3 regions of the Sulfurirhabdus autotrophica genome follow, and region 1 is predicted to be linked to each of the others. Evidence: riboswitches for the same ligand, from Rfam matches in the RefSeq annotation. Region 1 holds a riboswitch; each other region holds the start of a gene.
The links. Region 1 has a riboswitch for cyclic di-GMP ahead of EDC63_RS18005 (DUF1631 domain-containing protein). Riboswitches for the same ligand answer to the same signal wherever they lie in the genome.

Region 1 (4,611 bases):
TTTCCAGCATGCAATTATCTTCCGGCTAAATGTAGATTTCATTTTAGCATGCAAGTATCGCGCAGATTAGTAAACATGCATAGTCATCTCAGGTATGAATCAGTCTCAGACTCGCTCTTCTCACCCCATATTCATTTGGATAAAGTATAAAGATCACACAAAATTATTCTATTGCTGAAACTGGTTGATTTAACCGGTCAAGCAGGTTGCTTACAGCCCGATCGACAAGGTTGTCATCGTTAATGATTTCTGCCAGCCCATCACGGAATTTCATCTCCAATCCAGATGGTGTAATGGAAACTGCACGCTCTCCCAATCGGTTGGTAAAGAGATAGAGCCCTTTCATCGGGCTGACCCAGGCGAGCTTGGCACGTGTGCTAGTGCCGTCTGTTTGTAAAAATTCGATCCAGGTGCCGCGTTTTAAGCGACTGACCATGGCGGTGTAGTCATCCCCTTCAACTTCTGGGTCTGCTTGCCAATTGTCATCACTCAGAGTAAGTTCGTTAGTTTTGTTTACTGTATGTTCGTCAGCAATATTACTGATTTCCTGCAGGAGATTAAAATCTGGTTCGAGGGGGGTAGCAGGTAGCGCAATCTCCTCAAAATCCATGTGTGCTTCTGCATCGGATGATAAATCCAGCGCAAAATCGTCAGGTAAATCCAGTTCACTTGCGTTAAATTCTTCAGCTGCGGAAGCTTCTGCTGTGGTCTGCAATCCTGATTTAACCGCATCAGCATGGCATCTGACCAACGTAGAAAAAAAGGCATTACGCTCCTCTTCAGGCATGCCGGCTGTTTCCATACCATCCTGAAGGCGTTTCAATAATCCGGGTAATAAGCTGACAAGTTTTTTGCGATCCTCAGGAGCGGGTTTAGAGGTTACGCTCCAGACAAGGTTGTCCATTGTATCAATGGCATTGTTCCAGCGAACCCCATCTTCTCCCGTCTGAATGTAAGCCGATGTGAGGAGGGGTTTCCAATAGCCGGTCAGAAAGTTGCGAATGACCTCTGGTAAATGCTGAGCATGGATACGGCGACGCACTTCATCATGTGCCATGATTTTGGCAATCTCTTCTCTTTCCTGATGATGAATGACTTGGGCACTGCGACCAGTTAGTTCATCTGCCTGGTGTTTTTCAGCCGCAAGAAACTGCTCCAGTTCTTCTTCAACTTCGACAAAAATACCCACTTCATCTTCAAATTCATTCAGCACTTTTTGCACCAGGCTATCAACTAGCTTGTACAACCCCCCTTGATGGCCTTCCGCTTCATCCCAACCAATTGCTGCACCGGCCAGCGTGTCCAGAAACTTTCTTGCGGGATGGGATTTCTGCGAGAAGAAGGTTTTATCCATCATGGCTACTTTCAGCATGGGGATCTGCAAGCGGCCGATCAAAGCCTTGATGGCATCTGGGATATTCCGATCATCCAGAATGTAATCGAATAACATGGCCACGATGTCGAGCGTCATGGAATCAACATGCCCCAACGTATTCGCTACACTGGAAGACTTGATTTCCCGCAATACATTGGTTCGCCCACCAGTGAATGCGGCAGCATCCAGGGCGCCACCGTTAGAGACAAACCCTTCTATCTGACCGTGCTGGAGCTTGTTAAGTGCCTCCATTACGCCACTACCAATTTGTGCCGGGATACCTGCTATCCCGCCAGCGCTGCTACCTATAGCACTACCATTACCTGCAACCCCGCCCGTAAAACCACCGGCTACACCTGGCTGTGAAATGCCCATCCCTCCGCCACCCAATGTCAATAATTGTTGCAGGGTTGCAAATAGCTCGTTTCCACCGACGACAGGCTGACCAGCAGCAATGCCACCGGCAGGAAGAGTCATGCCGGATGCTGACGCTGAAGAAGCCTGTTTTTTCATTCCAACACGAATTTTTGGCAGGACGCCTTTTTCCACCAGATGCTGGTTTATTTCCTGATACATGTCTTTTAACTGGTCAGGCATATATTTATTGAACAGCCTTACCAGTAAGAGCTTAACTTTGACGTCGCAATTCCAGTCTTTAAGTGCTTCCATAAAGGCTGCACCAATGACTTCCGGTCCAATTGGGTTGTTATGGTTTGAAAGTTCCGGGTCATGTAACAAAATGCCGATACGTTTTTCTATGCCAAACAGCGCTTCAGCGCAGGTGCCGTGGATGTTGTTCGCAATGTTGATCGCAGCAAGGGATTCTTCCAGTTCGTCGGGATCTACCAAACTAAAATCAGATTCAAGGGACGCAGATGCTGAAAATGAGGCGTTTTTATCTTTGCGTGTTTCTTTGGCAAAGCTTTGGAGAAATTGCTGTTTAAATGCAGATTCAAGGATGGCACGCTTGTCACGGGCAAGCGTCATCGCTTCCATGTAAAGGTTGCGCATCTCGAATCCAGTATTGGTTTCGGAAAGCAAGAAAAACTCGTCGACAGCTTTTCCAAGCATGTCAGACAGGGCATTGACCAGTTTTGAGGCGGCCATATCCCGGCTATCGTTCAGAAATTGTGTGGTAGACGAGCTTGAAATACGTGATTTTTCAAACTTATTTATATGCACGACGTTCTGATTCGAAGCGGTTTTCATGATTCTGCTCCCAGCTTAGGTGAACTTTGTAATTATAGCGGATGGTTTGCTAAAAACTTAAGTCACCAATTGTTCCAATTCGATGCAATCCAAAGGGAGCGGGGGGTAACAAAGTGCCAGTGGCGATCCGGTATGCTTGAAGAGAATTGAAGGTGTTACCGTGCCGAAAGAGTATAGTCGAGAAATCACTCATTCAACCACCTAGCAATTCCGCTATCGTAGGACTTTTATCATCCCTTAGACCGGAAACTTTGCGTCCCCACCTTTCGATGGGTTTGCCCTGTTTAGGTATTACAACCTTCAGATAACTGACGGTTAAACGTAACGGATTTTTGTTACGTTATAGTTACCCTATCACAGAATTAAAGTCTATGCAATGGCGATTATGGTCTAAATAAGGGGTGTCAATGATGAATCTTTTTTAACCTTTAATGGATAAAAACTAAAGGTTAAATTCTGCGGGAGAGTATGGCTGATATTTCGGTATCCTCAAGCACAATTGGGTTGGTTTTCATGCTGCTGCCACGGCTATTCTTAACTATGTGCGGGAAATCACTTTCATTGATGCCGTAGTTGCTTAAACGAGGAAGGCATAGTTGTTCAGTCCAATCGTCAAGTAATTTTACCAGGTCTATGAGCGCGCTGGCGTTGTTCATCTCATTTTCAGTTTTTCCTGAGAGCAGCCGACCGATTTCAGCATACTTGAAGAGTGCCGGGTTGGCTGGCTCGCGTTGGGTCATGGCGATAATGTTGATCTCGGTAGCGGTCGCAACCAGTGTGCCGCATACCACACCGTGGGGGATGGGGAAAAATGCACCAAGCGGAGAAGCCAGTCCGTGGACTGACCCTAGTCCCACCTGCGCTAGAGTAATGCCTGAAAGCATTGCAGCGTACGCCATTCGTTCTCGCCCATTGCTGTCTTCCGGGTTATGAAACCAGGGAAGCAGGCCATCGCGAACAGCATTCAGACCGCTTAATGCCAGCGCATCAGTAAAGTGGTTAGCTTTGCTTGAAACATAAGATTCCAGCAGCTGAGTGAAAGCATCCATTCCGTTCGCTGCTATCAGTTCGGGTGGGCAGCTGGAGAGTAGATCCGGATCAACCACGGCATACTGTGGTACCAATAGTTCGTCGCGAAAGGATTTTTTGAAACCCGTACTGCCTTGAATGCTGAGTACCGCATTTTTAGTGGCCTCTGAGCCTGTCCCGGCAGTGGTCGGAACAGCAATAAACGGCGTAGAGGGGCCATTGTAAGGCAGTTCTGGCCCAACCCCTTCCAGATGATCCATCACTGAGCTGCCAGGGATAAGCAAGCCGGCAATCGCTTTGGCAGCATCCAGTACACTGCCGCCACCTATGCCGAGTACCACATCAATATTCACGTTCTTGAAACGGGCTACGGCATCATCCACCAATTGGGGGGAAGGTTCACCAGAAACCGTCAGCGAATCCCATGTGAAATTCTGTTGTTTCAGATTCTCACTTAACCATGTCCAATGGGGCGTTTCTCGGAAAGAGCGATCTCCAGTAACGATCAATACATGCTTGCCAAAATCGCCGAGCAAAGCAGGGATTTTTTTGAAACAGCCTGAACCAAATTCTATCCGTGGCAGTCGTGAAATAGAGAACGCGGGATTGGTCATTGATTTTCCTTTGAAGGAAGCAGCCCAAGGTAAGTGATCCCTTGTCGTGGTTCTGCCATCCAGTCGGTTACTGTGTCACGCCATTTCAGATAATGGGGTGTCAGCTTATGAGCTGCGGCACCATTGGCAGTTTCATACGCTTCATACAGTACAAAGCGTGCGAGTTCTTCCGGTAATTGCAATACATCAAACCGCAGGTTTTCAGGTTCTTTAATCGAAGCCAGGTGATTTTCTTGCGTGGCAGCGATAAATTCTTCAAGGTGAGCCATTTTGACATGGATGTGAACTATCGTGACATGCATATATTTTTTCCTCAAACTGCGATCGGTTGTATGCAGTATTTTGTTTCTGTTGCGAATTAGAAAGCCAGTAAAAGCGCTGATT
Region 2 (4,611 bases), on a different contig from region 1:
AGGGTTGAACGGCATCCCTTACAAGGAGTGGTAAATGCGGCTGTTCAGTAAAAATAATGGATTTACACTGATCGAACTTTTGGTTGTCATGGCGATCATTGCAACCTTGCTAAGCATTGCTGTGCCACGCTATTTTCATAGTCTGGAAAAATCCAAAGAGGCTGTGCTGAAAGAAGATCTGAATATCATGCGTGATGCCATTGATAAATTTTACGGCGATAACGGAAAATATCCCGACGCGCTGGATGATCTGGTCAGCAAGAAATACCTGCGCATCATTCCACCCGATCCAATAACCGATAGTGCAACAAGCTGGGTTGTTACGCCACCAGAAGATGCACTGAGCGGCAGTGTTTATGATATTCACAGTGGCGCAACGGGCAATGGTCGCGATGGTCAGCCTTATACTGCGTTGTAATGAATGAAGCGTTTTTCAACATCATTATCTCAGACCGGCTTTACTTATTTGGGGCTGCTTTTTCTCATTATGATCATGGGTATTGTTGCTGCTACGGCAGGAAACGTCTGGCATTTAGCCCAGAAGCGAGAAAAAGAGCATGAATTGATTTTTGTTGGTAATCAGTTTCGACAAGCAATTGGTTTTTATTTTGAAAAAACACCGGGTTCAGCCAGTTCAAAAAAACAATACCCCAAAACACTGGATTCGTTGTTACAGGATAATCGCAATGTATTCACGCAGCGATATCTCAGAAAAATATATTGGGATCCACTCACTAAAAGCAAAGAGTGGGGGTTGGTTGAAAGTCCCGATGGCGGCATTATGGGCGTATACAGTCTGTCGGAAGATGTCCCGTTAAAACAGAATAATTTTAAGATGGCGGATCAGGATCTGGAAGGGAAAAGCAAATATACAGAATGGAAATTTATCTACGTGCCTAAGCAATCCAGTAATGCCGCAGACGCTATAAACAATAGCGGTCAGCAAGCTAATTCAGCAACTGCAAAGCCCGTATTCAATCGCAATCAGAATCAAACGACAATTCCTCAAGGTGGCTTCAATAATCACAATTAAGTAAAAAACACAAATCCATGACTTCATATGCTGGCTTGTTGCCTGTTATTTTGGTTTCATAATAACGTCATAAATTTAGTTCATTATGACGTATTCCTAAAAATAAAAGAATGAAGTGGGGGAGTATGCCTAAAGCGCCTGAGCTAAATGCAGAAGAGCGAGAGCGGCTGTTTCGCATAATCGAAGCAACGTTAAAAATCCGCAAGCGACATCATTTTTATTCATTGGTGCAAATGGAATTGCAGGGACTATTGCCCCATGAAATTCTCATATGCGGGCTAAGTGACATAGATGGCAGGGGACTCGGCATGCATTCTTTTTCTTCTGTTCAAGATTTTACTGCGGAGCATTTTGATCGCGTCACGCATCCAGAAGAGGGCATCATTTCCCATATCATTGGTTTGTGGCAAAAATCAGGGCATCCTTGCTTGTTTGAACAAAGGCGCGAAGCCTCTTTCCCTGTTGATCGAAGGCTCCTGGGTAAAGATAGTATTTTGCAGGATTCCGGGTTAAAAAATATTGCTGCACATGGCGTCACCCACACCAATGGTGCCGTTCTCGGTTTTTTCAGTTTTTCCCGTGTTTCTGAACCGCTAGGCATGCGGCATCATTACCTGCTTGAAATACTGGTTCCTCATCTGTATACAGCGCTGATACGTGTGCTAAGCAAGGAAACTGCCAGCGCAAAAAAAATCCCCATGGGGAAAACAAATCTGACTGCGCGTGAAAAAGAAGTACTTAAGCACCTGAATGAAGGGCTTTCAAATAGTGCGATTGCAGAGAAGCTACAGGTTAGTCCGCTTACTGTTAAAAACCACGTGCAAAAAATCCTCTACAAATTACAAGCCAATAATCGAGCACACGCAATTACGCTGGCAATGCGGTGTGGGTTACTTCAATAATCACCGTCAAAGATTTGTTATCTATGAAAGTTATCTTTCACGTCATTTATTCATGCAGGCTGAGCTTATTAAGTCTCTTGTATTAAACACATCATACAAAAAAATCGGATATTGAGAATCAATTTCAATCGGTTAATGTAACCTATCTATATATTTTTAAAAGTATTTATCGTAATTCGTATAGTCCGATCGGTCTATGAAATCAGTTAAAAATCCTGCACGAACTGTAATAGTCGTTCTGTAAATTGTTGAACACCGAAACAAGAAACTGCGTGTATCGGAAAAAGTTAAAGCCACCCCTGTCGTGAGGCAGGTTCGGAAAGCTTCGGGTCTCAAGCAATGAAGAGATAGCCGGGTTGCCTTATGGAAAGAGGCAATCCGGCATTTTTATTTCCGGTTGTTCAGGTGGCATGAAAGCACCCAGTTCTTTCCCTGACGAGGTGTTTTCTTTTTAACTTAATTTTTTAAAAGGTCTCCAAAATGAAAATGAAATTATTAGTTGCTGCAACCATGTTTGCTGTAGCCGGTCAGGCTGCTGCTGCAATTGCTCCTGGTTCTTCCGGTAATGGCGAACTGTTCCTGTCGGTTTATGATTCCGTTGCGCTAACATCTTATACCCGTGATCTGGGTATCGACATGAATACCTTTAACGCAAGTGGTTCTAATGCTGGATATTCTTTGTCTTTTGCTGGTGACTCACTGCTGGCTTCCGCTTTTGGATCGTTAGCTACAAACAGCAACCTGCTGTGGAACGTGGCTGCGCTTGATAGTACTGTTAATCCAGGAAATTCATTTGTAGGTATGCAATTCCTTAGTACAACTAATGCGTCCTTGGCTACCGTCAAAACTCAAACCAATACTAACCTGGCTGGTTTTGCTACAGTTGATGGTTATGTAAACGCCGTTAACGCGGGTGCTACCGACTTTGTAACTAACAATTCCAGTACAGCTGCTTCTGCTGATGGCTCATCCTATTTCGGAAATAGCTTCGGTAATAATTGGAATAAGAAGGCAGTATTTGATAGCACTGCTGCAGTAGGTAGTAGTTTGAATTTCTTTGCGTTGACACCAAGTGACAACAGTGGATTACATAAGGCTACTGTTACCCAGTTTGGTAACGCAGATGGCGCCGCTACCTGGACATTGGCCAGCAACGGTACCCTGAGTTACGTTTCTCCTGCTCCTTCTGCTGTTCCAGTACCTGCAGCTGTGTGGCTATTGGGTTCGGGTCTGATCGGCATGGTTGGTGTAGCTCGCCGCAAAGTTAAGTAATAGGCATCGTATGACAGGTGACTTATTGTGGGTCACCTGAATAATATAACCGTCACTTAGTCTAAATTATTCAAAGGATTTATCATGAAACTGAACAAAATTGCTGCCGCTTGTGGTTTGGCTGTTGCTACGCTAGCAACTCAGGCTTTTGCCCATGGTCCTGCTGTTACCCCTGATCTGCAAGTATTTATTTCCGGTTCTTCTGCCCTGCAAGGCACACTGGGCAAGATTGCCGAAGGTATGATGACTGCCGGCACGATCGATGTATATTACGACAATGCTACCGGTGGTAAGGATTATCGCGCCTATTTTGGTACTGTGTCCGGTACTGGCACAGCGCTGGATGGCAAGAAAGTATTAATGCATAACCGTGCTGCGGGCGGTTCTTTCCAGGGTGTTGGCCCCGTTGCTCGTGCTCAGTTAATTGACCGTATGAAAATTGAAGCAGCTACTTGTGCTTCTACAGGTGCGGCTTACCCATCTGCTACTTTCAAATGTACCAGCACTGTGAAAGCGGTGCCTGATGCGGGTGTTTCCGATGTGGAGCCAGCTTTGTTTGTTTATCCTAACCTTCCAGCTGGCGAAACCGCTCTTAGCACTACTGAACTGGGCCATATAAGCCCAGCCAGCCAGAACGCTGTGGTATTTGGTATTGCTGTGAGCGATAACGTATCTGTTACTAACTTGAGCCGTTCACAGATAACCAGTTTGTTGACAGGCAACTATGCAGACTGGAGTTTAGTTGACCCAGCCTTGTCTGGTCCTGTAATGGTTGAACGTCGTGGTGCCGGTTCCGGCACACAAGCATCTGCTAATGCTTATTTCGGTGGATTGCCTTGTTCCGCAAATGGTGTGCCTTTGGCTGCTGGTTCAGTTGCTGCAACCCCAACCACATTAATCACTGGCTATACCGTCGTTGAAAATTCCTCTACCGGTGGTGTGAAAGCTGGCTTGAATACCTCTTTCACCGTTGGCAACAAGGCGATTGGTTTGGTTTCTACTGAGAACACCCCTGTAGCAGGTACAGATCACTGGCACTTTGTTTCAATCGATGGTATCCCTGCAACGGTTGCCAATGCTGTTGCTGGCAAGTATGACTACTTTGTTGAACAGTCTATCCAGTGGCGTAATGCAACTGTTGCCGGTGTAGCTGCTCCTTCTGGCAATATGGCGACCTTCCTTGATCAATTCAAGACACGTTCAGGCGAACCAACCATTTTGGCTACATTGCCAGGCGTTGCTGCTCTGCCAACCAACTATGATCCTTCGCTGTACCCAGTTGGTCAGGTCATGAAAGGTACTAAACTGAACAACACTTGCCAACCAACCCAGTTGTTCTACTAAGTTGTTTCTTAAGTAGTGTCATGCAAGTACGGTAAAGCAATGCAATGTTGTTTTGCCGTA
Region 3 (4,611 bases), on a different contig from region 1:
GGCGTATCCTTGAACAAAAGGTGGGCTTCATCAAAAAAGAACACTAACCGTGGTTTTTCAGGATCACCAATTTCCGGCAGATTTTCGAAAAGTTCCGATAACAATCCCAACAGGAAAGTCGAATAGACGCTTGGGGACTGCATCAATTTGTCCGCTGACAAAATATTGATCATTCCGCGGCCCTGGTTATCTGTTTGCATGATATCGCTAATATTAAGCGCCGGCTCACCAAACAGCTTATCTCCACCTCCCTGCTCAATACTTAACAACCCGCGCTGAATAGCGCCAATACTGGCTGCAGAAACATTTCCATAGTCTGTAGTAAATGTTTTCGCGTTATCCCCCACATACTGCAACATCGCACGTAAGTCTTTCAGATCAAGCAACAACATCCCATTATCATCAGCAATTTTGAAGACCAGCATCATTACGCCAGATTGGGTATCGTTCAGGTTAAGCATGCGTGAGAGCAGAAGAGGGCCAAATTCCGACACTGTTGTTCTGGCAGGGTGCCCCCTTTCTCCAAAAACATCCCAGAATGTGACCGGACAAGAGGAGAAAACGTAGTCAGTGAGGCTCATTTTTTCAACACGCTCTGTGATTTTTGGGTGGGTTTTACCTGGTTGACTAATACCAGAAAGATCACCTTTTACATCAGACATAAATACTGGCACGCCCATGCGACTGAAATTTTCAGCTAGCACTTGAAGCGTAACCGTTTTTCCCGTACCAGTTGCACCTGCAATCAAGCCGTGTCGATTCGCCATTTTTGGCAGCAGAAAAACTTCCTTGTTTCCTTTTGCAATCAGTATAGGATCCGACATGCCATCTCCGAATTAATCATCAAATTTATTTCCTTCTGATTATCATATCATTATCCCATACAGGCGGCGAACCATACCAATTGCGTCACCCGTTTTACGATTGTTCAGACTTGCATCCTGATTCTGCATTTATCGCGTTTATCTGCCTTGCTTTTCAATAGATATGAAGATGACTCAAATTCAATTTCTCAGCCATTTTAGGAGGAAACTCTAGACCGACAGAATCACCCAGATTTGAATGATCGGCATCCAGTGAGAAATTGAGCGAAAAAAAAAGGGCCAGGTCGTTAACCTGGCCCTTTTGGCTTTTTACCCCTTCAGCTTATTTAATAACCTGTATGGAACTTGTTGCCGCATTACCGCTGGTATCCACAGCCTTAACACTGATTACATGGGTACCGGAACTCACTCTGCGCATGTTCCAATTATAGGAAAGAGTGCCTCCAGTGACAGTCGTTGCGAGCAATCCATCTATGTAAAGGCTGGTATTGGCAACAGCAACATTATCTTTTGCTTCGGCTAATATCAAAACCTTCGTCGCAATTTTGCTGCCATTTATCGGACTGGAAATAGTCACAGTAGGAGGTGTAATATCAACAGCGTTTTTAACATTCACCATTACAACGGGTGAAGCGCTGTAATTACCTGCTGCGTCATAAGCATAAGCCACCAATTGCGCCTCACCATCCGATACCTTTGTTGAATCCCATGAGAATGCATATGGCGAAGCGTTATCACTAGCAACCAAAACACCATTAGCTAGCAGATCAACATGCGTCACCCCCACATTATCCGATGCAGAGGCATCAACAGAAACCCACCCTGATACGGTCGCATTATTTCCTGGAGAACCGATTGCTACCACTGGCGCGCTCAAGTCTCTCGACACTGATAGAGCAGCAGCCTGCACCGCAGCAAAAGTATTCACCCTGCCATATCCATAGTTCTGGTCCCACCCGGCAGTGCCAAGATCAACCGCAGTGGTTTTCAGCAGGTTTTCCACATCCACAGGGCTAAGTTGCGGGTTAGCTGCCAACATCAACGTAACGGTACCCGCTGTGGCAGGACTGGAGAATGAAGTACCTGAAACGGCACTATATCCGCCACCTCGGGTTGTAGTCCAGATACCTGCACCCGGTGCGGAAACATCCACAAATGGGCCATAGGTAGACCAACTGGTTTTCACATCATTACTATCCGTTGCAGAAACGGAAATCATTGTGTCGTCAGCAAGAGAGCTGTCCAGAGCACCACTATTACCCGCTGAAACAACTGTCACCCCGCCCTTGTTTTTCATATATTGAGCGGCATTCTGGACCGTAGCGTAACCTGACACGGCATAGCTGATATTGGCAACCCGCGCCCCATGATCAGCAGCCCAAATCAGACCGTTGGCTATTGTACTGATGCTGGCCATGCCATCTGTGCCACTAATGCGTACTGGCATTATCTTAGCCTGCCAGGCAAAAGAACTCACACCAATCGCATTATCACTGGCAGCACCTACTACCCCGGCTACCATCGTTCCGTGCCCATAGACGTCAGCTGTATCTGCATTATTGTCATACATGTTCCAGCCAGGAACGAGCTGTCCTGCCAAATCAGGATGGGTCGCATCAACACCGGTATCCAATATGGCTACTGTAATTCCGTTTCCCAGACTGATGTCCCACGCACTGCCTGCCTGCATTTTATTCAAGTGCCACTCATTTGGCGTATAGGGGTCATTTGACGTTTTTTCTGCATGAAGAATGTAATCCAGCTCAGCGAATTTGATATTCTTATGTTTTCTCAAACTGTTTAGCACAGCCTTTTCTGACGCATTACCGGGAAGTTCAACAATTTGAACATTGACCCCTTTAATTTTTCTCAATGCGTGACCGCCGTGTGGCTTCAGCACCTTTTCAAATTCAGCGGCATCAAGGCCTGCACGGGGTTGAACAAGAATTCTGCCCTTTACCCAGTCGGCACCAGGTTCTATAGCAGACACAGGATTGGCAGCCAGGCAGAGACCTGCTCCCGCTAGCAACGTGAACAACAAATTATGGGGGAAAACGTGTAGATACTGCTTGGACTGGCTCATTTGCAACTCCTCATTAAATCAGGTTCCATCTTGAAACCTGTGACATGGGGAATGCTTAGCCAATAGAACGCTCAACAGCCAGCAACGTATACGCAGTGGCTGAAACATCTAAATTGAGCGGAACAGTGCAAATAACTTACTGTACACACCTGGCCTGGCAGTCCCGCTGTCGTGGGGGAAAACCCCGTTAGACCGGTAACTTTGCGCCCCACCCTTTCGGGTGGTTTGCCTTTTTCAGGACAATCTGCAGTTTCGTTAGACAATGACTACTGTCTGGGTCAGATAACCCAGCGGTTTAAAAAAATTATCACTGTTTACAAAATTGCTTGGAAGAAGTATCTCAGAAAATAATTCTTTGTGGGATTAATGATTTGTAATTTTATTGCTATTATATTCACAGCACCCTCATACCCTGCCACTCTGCAACATTTTAGTAAATTGATGCATTACACAATAAAAAAGCCGCTATTGCGGCTTTTTATTTCACTAATTAGCAACGAGGTGTTACTGAACTGCTTTTCTTCTTGCCAACCCTACCAAACCAATCAGGCCAGATCCTAGCAGCCACGCAGCAGCAGGGACGGGTACCAAATTAGGTGGAAGAGTGGTTGTGCTACCAGCAAAATATGCGCTGGTTACCATTCCATTAGCATCACTCAGATTAGAGGTAAACCCAGCCACATGGGCAGCGAAAAAAGGATTAGTAGAACCAAACCAGCTTCCAGCTGTACCAGTTGAAGGATTTGCATAACTACTAATACTATCCCCAGCAATATTGATGGAGAAGGTCAATGGATCCAGACGAGAATTACCAGTTCCTGTTTCTGCAACTGAAAATGAGCCAAAACCATCCAGGTTACCTGACCCAACAGACCAGGAAGTGTTTAGATTGTAAATATTTGAACTGGAAAGCGCCATTGTTGGATTGAAGCCAAACGCCTGGAGACCAAAATTGGTTCCAATACCAATCGGAGAAGTACTAAAAGCAGAAGTAGTTTCCACCTTAAAATCAATATCTCCAGCATTAGTCGTTGAATCAGAGACGGTAACTTTTACATAACCAATTCCATCCAACAATGCATTGGACTGGTCGAGGTAGTAAGTAACAGAAGCAGCTTGAGCATTCATTCCCCAAGCCAACCCTAAGCAAACCACAAGTTTCGCTGTACGTTTCATTCGATCTCTCCATCCATATTAAGATTTATACTTCTAATTACAGTGAGTCCTTTTTACTAACAGGGACTCAACACAAACTATCGTACTACAATAAAGTAACTATCCTACCAAAACACTATCAATATGATTCTAATGAACAAACCTGAAATTAAAGGGTAATTACTGAATGACTCTTCTTCTAGCCAAGCCCACCAAACCAATCAAGCCAGAACCAAGCAACCAAGCAGCTGCTGGTACAGGAACCACTTGTGGAGGAAGCCCTGGGTTATTAACGAAGCTAGCACTGTTGCCATCCTGAAACCCAGTTACGTGAATACCAAGACGTAGATTACCGTTACTTAGATCTAACAGAACATCATTAAGTGTTTTGCCACTTTTTAATGCATAGTCTAAAGTCAGCCATTCAGAAGCTGCGTTCACACCATGACTCGTTGTTCCGCCATTACCAGCATTTGCTCCAGACGTAAAAGCAGTGGACGTCGAAGCATTAAAAGGTGGGGTGATATTATTGGCACCAGGCAAATTTGC

Region 2: linked by a shared signal. The riboswitch ahead of EDC63_RS04495 (VPLPA-CTERM sorting domain-containing protein) and the one ahead of EDC63_RS18005 (DUF1631 domain-containing protein) in region 1 are both predicted to bind cyclic di-GMP.
Region 3: linked by a shared signal. The riboswitch ahead of EDC63_RS05615 (S8 family serine peptidase) and the one ahead of EDC63_RS18005 (DUF1631 domain-containing protein) in region 1 are both predicted to bind cyclic di-GMP.

Annotation. Positions count from the first base shown of each region.
Region 1 is NZ_SMCO01000037.1:156-4,766, reverse strand. Features, by position in the region: gene EDC63_RS18010 (EAL and HDOD domain-containing protein) at 1-10, opposite strand, end outside; gene EDC63_RS18005 (DUF1631 domain-containing protein) at 164-2,584, opposite strand; cyclic di-GMP riboswitch class I at 2,785-2,874, opposite strand; gene EDC63_RS18000 (iron-containing alcohol dehydrogenase) at 3,034-4,227, opposite strand; gene EDC63_RS17995 (antibiotic biosynthesis monooxygenase) at 4,224-4,529, opposite strand.
Region 2 is NZ_SMCO01000002.1:59,428-64,038, reverse strand. Features, by position in the region: gene EDC63_RS04515 (type II secretion system protein) at 1-34, shown strand, start outside; gene EDC63_RS04510 (type IV pilin protein) at 35-418, shown strand; gene EDC63_RS04505 (type II secretion system protein) at 422-1,033, shown strand; gene epsA (XrtB/PEP-CTERM-associated transcriptional regulator EpsA) at 1,144-1,935, shown strand; cyclic di-GMP riboswitch class I at 2,218-2,299, shown strand; gene EDC63_RS04495 (VPLPA-CTERM sorting domain-containing protein) at 2,416-3,207, shown strand; gene EDC63_RS04490 (type 2 periplasmic-binding domain-containing protein) at 3,292-4,551, shown strand.
Region 3 is NZ_SMCO01000003.1:62,252-66,862, forward strand. Features, by position in the region: gene EDC63_RS05610 (helicase HerA-like C-terminal domain-containing protein) at 1-824, opposite strand, end outside; gene EDC63_RS05615 (S8 family serine peptidase) at 1,147-2,907, opposite strand; cyclic di-GMP riboswitch class I at 3,061-3,147, opposite strand; gene EDC63_RS05620 (VPLPA-CTERM sorting domain-containing protein) at 3,412-4,083, opposite strand; gene EDC63_RS18735 (VPLPA-CTERM sorting domain-containing protein) at 4,243-4,611, opposite strand, start outside.